One region of the Aureimonas populi genome, then DNA from elsewhere that is predicted to be linked to it. Evidence: riboswitches for the same ligand, from Rfam matches in the RefSeq annotation. Region 1 holds a riboswitch; the other holds the start of a gene.
The links. A riboswitch is a leader RNA that binds a small molecule or an ion and turns the genes downstream of it on or off. The one in region 1 is predicted to bind thiamine pyrophosphate.
Positions count from the first base shown of each region.

Region 1 (4,203 bases):
GCCGGCGGGCGCGAGGCGGAGGGCGCGCCGAGGATGAAGGTCTCGCCCTCGACCGTAGCCGGCACCGAGTGCGGCACGAGGCCGGTGAGCGCGAGCAGCAGCGAGGACTTGCCGGAGCCGGAGGGGCCGAGCAGGAGGACGCGCTCCCCCCGCGCGAGGGCGAGCGAGACGGGCCCCACGGCGGCGCGTCCGGCATGGGGGAAGGCGATGGAGACGCCCCGCCATTCCGCCGCCGGGCCGGGAGCCCCGGCCGGGCCCTCAGGCACGGCCGGCCCGCCGGTCCTCGTCGATCCGCAGCCCGTGCAGGACGCCGGTCCTGTAGAGCGCCTGGACGATGGCGTGGCCCAGAAGCCCGCCGAGCAGCGCGCCGGACAGGCAGCGCAGCACGAACATGGTGACGATGAGGCCGGGCTCCAGCGCGCCGTAGTCGAAGCGCACCCAGGTATAGGCGAAGCTGAAGACGGCGGCGCCCACGCCCGCCGCCATCAGGACGGGCAGGCTGTAGCTGCGCCAGCGCGTCAGCGCGAAGACCAGCTCCGCGCCGGCCCCCTGCACCATGCCGGTGACGATGAGCAGGAGCCCCGCCGGGCTGCCGAGAAGGATCTGCACGGCGGCGGCCAGCACCTCGGCCCCGAAGGCGACGCCGGGCTTGCGCACGATGGCGGCGGCCACCATGGAGGCGATGAACCAGAAGCCCATGAACACGTCCATGGAGATTGCCCCGAAGGCAGCCTGCGCCACCAGCCAGAGCTGCACCCAGGCGAGATAGAGAACGGCGAAGACGGCGCCGAGCACGGCGATGATCAGGGTTTCGCGCAAGGTCCAGCGCATGGCGGCATTCTCCCGGGGGGCGTAAGGCGGGGCAGGAGGCAGGGCCGCTCAGGGCCGGGCGGCCGCCGAGGGGCTGTTGGCCGAGACGGTGAGGTCGAGCGCCAGATGCGCCTCGGCCGGCGCGAAGCGCAGGAAGGCCTGCGCCAGCGTCTCGAAGACCGGGCCGGCGTCGCCGTCGAGCCGGGTGCAGAAGTTCTTGGAGCGGCCGAAGACGCCCGACGCCTTCAGGAAGTCGATGCAGGCGTAGATCTCGTCCATGTGGCGGCCCGCGCCCAGCGGATAGTAGGAGAACTGCGCCGCCACGCGCCGGCCCGTTTCCCGCGCGGCACCGACGGCGGCCAGGCTTTGCGCCACCCGCTCCTCCAGGCTTCCGAGGACGGTGAAGCCTTCGGCCGGCGTGCAGATGTCGGCGTCCGGCTCCCCCGGGCAGCCGCGCGAGACGGTGGCAGACAGGACGGTGTGCCGGCCCGTGCCGGCCGCCGCCACGAAGAGGTCGCGCATGGCGGGAAACAGCTCGCCCGGCGGGCCGACGAGCAGCGTGGACAGGTCGTCCGTCTCGATGCGGAAACGGTCCCGATAGGGATCGAGCGCCGAGAGGGCGCCGAGGATGACGGGGACGAAATCGTCCGTCATCGGGTAAAGGGACATCTGCGCGCCCGAAAACATCGGCCTTGCCCTCGCTCCGCTGGCATTACCCAGATCAGCTTGAAGGGTTTGAGGGCCTGGCGCCCTCCTCTCAGCCCCGGCCTGACGGAGCACCCCTGTTCATGGCCCGGCTTCTACAGGCTCGCCCGCCCGCGCGCAACGGCGAAGGCGGGCGGGCTCAGCGCGCGATGGCGTAGGCCTGCATCAGGCGCGGGGTGGCGGCGGCGTGGATGAGCCCGTCCGCGTCGCGCGCGGCGGCCACGAGCCGCCCCACCGTCCAGGCGGGAGCCCGCTCCACATCGTGGCCGCGCCGGGCAAGGTCCGCCAGCACCACCTCGCCGAAGCTCTCCTCGATGGTGAGGTTCCCCGGCCGGCGCTCGCGCGGGTAGAAGGAGGAGGGGAAGTGGGCCGTGTGGCTCATCGGCAGGTCGATGGCCTCCTGCAGGTTCAGCCCGTGATGCGCATGGCGCAGGAAGAGCAGGAGCTGCCACTGCTCCTGCTGGTCGCCGCCCGGCGAGCCGAAGACCATGTAGGGCTTGCCGTCCTTCTCCGCCAAGGTGGGGGTGAGCGTGGTGCGCGGGCGCTTGCCCGGCGCCAGCGAGGCCGGCAGCCCCTCCTCCAGCCAGAACATCTGCGCGCGCGTGTTGAGCATGAAGCCGAGCTCGGGGATGACGGGCGAGGACTGGAACCAGCCGCCGGAGGGCATGGCCGCCATCATGTTGCCCCAGCGGTCCACGGCATCGACATGCACCGTGTCGCCGCGCCGGGCCGAGCGCATCTCGGCGGTCGTCGGCTCGTTGGCGGCCGAGGCGGTGCCGACCTTGGAGAGGCGCTCCAGCGCTTCCACGACGCGGGCCACCTGGTCCTCGTAGCCCGGCACGGTGCCGGGGCGCAGGTCGCGCGAGGCCTGCGCGCCCACCAGCTCCGCCCGCCGCGCGCCATAGGCGTCCGACAGCAGCGCCTCCAGCGGCACGTCCACGAAGGCCGGGTCGCCGTAATAGGCCTCGCGGTCGGCGAAGGCGAGCTTCATGGCCTCGCTCAGCGTGTGGATGAAGTCGGCCGAGGCCGGCCCCATGGCGGCGAGGTCGAAATTCTTCAGGATCGAGAGGGTCTGGAGGAAGACCGGCCCCTGGCCCCAGGGCCCGGTCTTGGCGACGCGGAAATCGCCGTAGTCGAGCGTGGCGGGCGCCTCGTAGCTCGCCTCCCACCCCGCCATGTCGTCCGCGGTGATGACGCCGCGATGGCGCGCGCCGCTCTGGTCCATCACCTCGTTCGTCCGGGCGAATGCGTCGATCGCCTCGGCCACGAAGCCCTTGTAGAAGGCCTCGCGGGCCTTCTCGATCTGGCGCTCGCGGCTGCCCCCGGCGCTCTCGGCCTCCTTCAGGACGCGCTTCCAGGTGGCGGCGAGCGGCGCGTTGCGGAAGAGGCGGCGGGCCTGCGGCAGCGCTCCGCCGGGCACGTAGAGCGCGGCCGTGGTGGGCCACTCGGCCTCGAAGAAGTCCTTCAGCCCGGCGATGGTGTTGGCCACGCGCGCCAGCATCGGGTGGCCGTGCTCGGCGTAATAAATCGCGGGCTCCAGCACGTCGCGCAGGCTCATGGAGCCGTGGTCGCGCAGGAGCGTCATCCAGGCGTCGAAGGCGCCGGGAATGACGGTGGCGAGCAGGCCGTTGCCGGGGATCAGCGCCAGGCCCTCGGCGCGGTAGTGCTCGATCGTGGCGCCGGCGGGCGCCGGACCCTGCCCGCACAGGACCTCGGTCCTGCCGGTCCTGGCCGAATGGAACAGGATGGGCACGTCGCCGCCGGGGCCGACGAGATGCGGCTCCACCACCTGAAGCACGAAGGCGCTCGCGATGCCGGCGTCGAAGGCGTTGCCGCCGCGCTCCAGCAGCGACATGCCGCTCGCGCTCGCCAGCCAGTGGGTGGAGGTGACGGCGCCGAAGGTGCCGAGGAGTTCGGGACGGGTGGTGAACATGAACGCTGCTCGCTTGTTTTCTAGATCTCGCGCGGGTCGAGCGCGTCGCGCAGGCCGTCGCCGAGGAGGTTGAAGCCCAGCACCACGAGGAAGATCGCCGCGCCCGGGAACACGGACATGGTGGGCGCCTGGCTCATGAAGTTCTTGGCCGTGTTCAGCATCGAGCCCCAGGAGGGATTGGGCGGCTGCTGGCCGAGGCCGAGGAAGGAGAGCGAGGCCTCCGCGATGATGGCGGCGGCGATGGTGAGGCTGGCCTGCACGATGATGGGCGGCAGCGTGTTGGGGAACACGTAGCGCACGATGATCCAGACATTCGGCAGGCCGATGGCCCGCGCGCCCTCCACATAGTCCTCCGCCTTCACCGAGAGCGTCTGCGCGCGGGTGATGCGGATGAAGATGGGCACGGCCGACAGGCCGATGGCGATCATCGCGTTGGTGAGGGAGGGGCCGAGGAAGGCGGCGAGCGCGATGGCCAGGATCAGGAAGGGGATGGCCAGGAGCGCGTCTGTGAAGCGCGAGATGACCATGTCCGTCCAGGAGCCGAAATAGCCCGCCACCAGCCCCAGCGGCACGCCGATGGCCACCGCGATGCCGACCGAGACGACGCCCGCCATCAGCGAGGCACGCGCGCCGTAGAGCATCCGCGAGAAGATGTCGCGGCCCAGCTCGTCCGTGCCGAACCAGAAGGCGGCCGAGGGCGCCTGCCGTATCGTCAGGAAGCTCGTCTGGAACGGGTCGTAGGGCGCGATGAGCGG
Region 1 is NZ_CP072611.1:1,073,710-1,077,912, forward strand. It holds gene J7654_RS04975 (ABC transporter ATP-binding protein) at 1-266, opposite strand, end outside; gene J7654_RS04980 (ECF transporter S component) at 259-831, opposite strand; gene J7654_RS04985 (YkoF family thiamine/hydroxymethylpyrimidine-binding protein) at 880-1,497, opposite strand; TPP riboswitch at 1,492-1,604, opposite strand; gene J7654_RS04990 (gamma-glutamyltransferase family protein) at 1,655-3,448, opposite strand; gene J7654_RS04995 (ABC transporter permease) at 3,469-4,203, opposite strand, start outside.

Region 2 (4,203 bases), 650 kb from region 1:
CTCCTGGCGGAAGAACAGCCCCTTGCCGAACCGCCCGGCCAGGGCTGGTTCGAGCGCGGCGATCCCGTCCGCGTCGAGCCATTCGTGGCCGCTCGTGCGGGCGGCGAAGCGCGTCAGCTCGGCCGCATCGCGCGGCGGGGCGAGGACGAGCGTTCCCGCGCGGCCGACGAGGCCGGGCAGCGCCTCCTCCCACCAGTCGGCGGCGCGAAGGCCGAGGCGCGTCACCGCCTCGGGCGCGGATTCGCCCTCGCAGAAGGGCGCGAGCATCCCGCCCGCGAGGCCCGAGGCGCCGGCCCCCGGCGAGGCCGCGCGCTCGCGCAGCTCCACCGCGAGGCCGTGGCGGCAAAGCTCGCGGGCGGCCGCGAGCCCCGCCACGCCCGCGCCCCGCACCAGGACGCGCCCCGTCATCGCGCTGCCTTTGCCTCGACCGGCATGTAGAGATCGCCGTTCTCGCGATACTGGCTGGCCATCTCGGCCATGCCCTCGCGCGCCTTCGCCTCGGCGCGGATGTCGTGGCTGATCTTCATGGAGCAGAATCTGGGGCCGCACATGGAGCAGAAATGCGCCACCTTGTGCGCCTCCTTCGGCAGCGTCCGGTCGTGGAAGCCGCGCGCCGTCCCGGGGTCGAGGGAGAGGTTGAACTGGTCCTCCCAGCGGAACTCGAAGCGGGCCCGGCTGAGCGCGTCGTCGCGGATGCGGGCCGCCGGATGGCCCTTGGCGAGGTCGGCGGCGTGGGCGGCGATCTTGTAGGTGATCACCCCCGTCTTCACGTCGTCGCGGTCGGGCAGGCCCAGATGCTCCTTGGGCGTGACGTAGCAGAGCATGGCCGTGCCGAACCAGCCGATCATGGCGGCGCCGATGCCGCTGGTGATGTGGTCGTAGCCCGGCGCGATGTCGGTGGTCAGCGGCCCGAGCGTGTAGAAGGGGGCCTCGCCGCAGACCTCCAGCTGCTTGTCCATGTTCTCGCGGATCTTGTGCATCGGCACATGGCCGGGGCCCTCGATCATCACCTGGCAGTCGCGGTTCCAGGCGATCCTCGTCAGCTCCCCCAGCGTCTCCAGCTCGGCGAACTGCGCCGCGTCGTTGGCGTCGGCGATGGAGCCCGGCCGCAGCCCGTCGCCCAGCGAGAAGGTGACGTCATAGGCGCGGGCAATGTCGCAGATCTCCTCGAAATGCTCGTAGAGGAAGCTCTCGCGGTGGTGGTGCAGGCACCATTTGGCCATGATCGACCCGCCCCGGCTGACGATGCCGGTGACGCGGTCGATGGTGAGCGGGATGTAGGCGAGGCGTACGCCGGCGTGGATGGTGAAATAGTCCACGCCCTGCTCGGCCTGTTCGATCAAAGTGTCGCGGAAGATCTCCCAGCTCAGCGCCTCGGCCACGCCGCCCACCTTTTCCAGCGCCTGGTAGATCGGCACGGTGCCGATGGGCACGGGCGAATTGCGGACGATCCATTCGCGGATATTGTGGATGTTGCGGCCCGTGGAGAGGTCCATCACCGTGTCGGCGCCCCAGCGGATGGCCCACACCATCTTCTCCACCTCCTCGGCCATGGAGGAGGTGACGGCGGAATTGCCGATATTGGCGTTGATCTTCACCAGGAAGTTGCGGCCAATGATCATCGGCTCGATCTCGGGATGGTTGATATTGGCCGGAATGACGGCGCGGCCGCGCGCCACCTCCTCGCGCACGAATTCGGGCGTGACGGCGTCGGGGATCGAAGCGCCGAAGCTCTCGCCGTCCCCCGCCTCGCACGCGGCCTGCCGGCCGAGATTCTCGCGAATGGCGACGAACTCCATCTCCGGCGTGACGATGCCGGCCCGCGCATAGGCGAGCTGCGTGACGGCCCGGCCGCCCCGGGCGCGAAAGGGGCGCGGGAGGGCGGGGAAGGGGGGCGTCAGTCGGTCGGGCGCCACGAAGCCGTTGTCGGCGGGCGTGACGAGGCGCCCCTCATAGGCCTCCACGTCGCCGCGCCCCTCGATCCAGGGCCGGCGAAGGGGCGCAAGGCCGCGCTCGATGGCGATCCGGGCCGCCGGGTCGGTGTAGGGGCCGGAGGAATCGTAGAGGGTGACGGGCGGCTCGCCGGCGCTCGGATGAAGCGCGACCTGCCGGAACGGCACGCGCAGGCCCGGATGGATCGCCCCCTCCCGGAAGATCTTGGCGGATGCGGGCAGGGGGCCCGTCGAAACGGCCGGGCTCCCGGTTTCGAAAGGGGTCTTGCTTGGGTTCGACGTCATGGATCAAGGCTCCTCGCAGGCAGCGACGAGACCCAGCTCTGACGGAATGGGGAAAGAATGCGCGGCACGAACCACGCATGCGCGGCCGCCCGGCATTCGGCACCATCCCTACGCCAGTATGAACTGGATCAGGTTCAACGGGTCACTGCGCTGCCTTGCGGCCAGCAGTATCTCAGCCCCTTGTCGGGACCCCCCTGGTGAGGCCCACAGGATGCAGGGCGGGCGCGATGCTTGTCAACCGGAGCCGCCCCGGCGGGCGAAACGCCTGGAAAGCTCAACGCTTCGGCAAGTGACGCGGAAAGGGGCGGCGATCTGCCGCAACTACGGGCGACTCTTATCGGAAACATTGTTGACGATAGGAAACTTCAGGCGCAGGCTGCGTCCCTCATCCCCGGGACAGTGGAGCGCCCTCGATGGATCGTGCCGCCCATGCGCTGGAGGCCAGGAGCCTCAGTCGGGAGTTCAACGGCTTCTTCGCCGTGCGCGACGTCGACTTCCGGCTGCGACGCGGCAGCATGCATGCGGTGATCGGCCCGAACGGCGCGGGAAAGACCACGCTGTTCAACCTTCTCACCAAATATCTGGCGCCCTCGCACGGTTCGATCCTGCACGAGGGCGAGGACGTGACCCGGCTGGGCATGGCGGCCATGGCCAAGCGCGGCGTGGCGCGCTCGTTCCAGATCTCGGCTGTGTTCTCCGGGCTTTCGGTGCGCGAGAATGTGGAGCTGGCGCTCCTGCGCGGCCGGGGCCTCGGCTGGAGCCTTCTCGGCCGCATCTCCTCCCACCCGGCGCTGATCGACGAGGCCGACGCGCTGCTGCGCCGCTTCGGCCTTTCCGAGCAAGCCGATGCGCTGGCGGGAAACCTCTCCTACGGGCGCAAGCGGGTGCTGGAGCTGGCCACCACGCTGGCACTGGAGCCGAGCGTGCTGCTGCTCGACGAGCCCATGGCAGGGCTGGGGCGCGAGGACATCGAGCGCGTGACGGGCCTGATCCGCGAGATGGGCGAGGGGCGCACCGTGCTGCTCGTGGAGCACAACATGAAGGTGGTGGCCGAGCTGGCCGACACGATCACCGTGATGGTGCGCGGGCAGGTCCTGGCGGAGGGCACCTACGAGGCGGTGTCCTCACGGCCCGACGTCATGGCCGCCTATACGGGGGAAGCCCATGGCTGAGACATTGCGCGTTTCCGGGCTGGAGGCCTGGTACGGCGAATCCAAGGTCCTGCACGGCATGGAGTTTTGCGTCCGCGCCGGCGAGGTCGTCACCCTTCTGGGGCGCAACGGCGCGGGCAAGACGACGACGCTCAAATCCATCATGGGCCTGATGGACCGGCGCGCCGGCTCCATCCGCCTCGACGGCGCCGAGATCGTCGCCGCGCCCCCTTACGAGATCGCGCGCAAGGGCATTGCCTTCTGCCCGGAGGAGCGCGGCATCTTCTCCAGCCTCAGCGTGCGCGAGAACCTGATGCTGCCGCCAAGGGTCGCCGAGGGCGGCCTGCCGATCGAGCGCATCCTGGAGCTGTTCCCCAATCTGAAGGAGCGGCTGGACAGCCAGGGCACCAAGCTCTCGGGCGGCGAGCAGCAGATGCTGGCGCTGGGGCGCATCCTGCACACAGGCGCGCGCATCCTGCTCCTCGACGAACCGACCGAGGGGCTGGCGCCGGTCATCATCCAGGAGATCGGGCGCACCATCGCGGAGCTCAAGGCGCTCGGCTTCACCATCCTCCTGGTGGAGCAGAATGTCGGCTTCGCCTCGGCCCTGGCCGACCGGCACTACGTCGTCGAGCTGGGCCGCGTGGTGGACGAGATCCCCGGCTCGGAGCTGGAGAGCCGGCTCGGCACCATCAAGAGCTATCTGGGTCTCTGACGGAAAACCAAAGGACAGGCCGCATGACCACCATCCTCGGAGTTCCCTCGGCCGTGCTCTTCGGGCAGCTCCTGCTCGGGCTGATCAACGGTGCGTTCTA
Region 2 is NZ_CP072611.1:426,104-430,306, reverse strand. It holds gene thiO (glycine oxidase ThiO) at 1-408, opposite strand, end outside; gene thiC (phosphomethylpyrimidine synthase ThiC) at 405-2,237, opposite strand; TPP riboswitch at 2,325-2,443, opposite strand; gene J7654_RS01930 (ABC transporter ATP-binding protein) at 2,651-3,409, shown strand; gene J7654_RS01925 (ABC transporter ATP-binding protein) at 3,402-4,103, shown strand; partial or broken gene J7654_RS18450 (branched-chain amino acid ABC transporter permease) at 4,127-4,203, shown strand, end outside.
Region 2: another riboswitch for thiamine pyrophosphate. It lies ahead of thiC (phosphomethylpyrimidine synthase ThiC); the one in region 1 lies ahead of J7654_RS04985 (YkoF family thiamine/hydroxymethylpyrimidine-binding protein).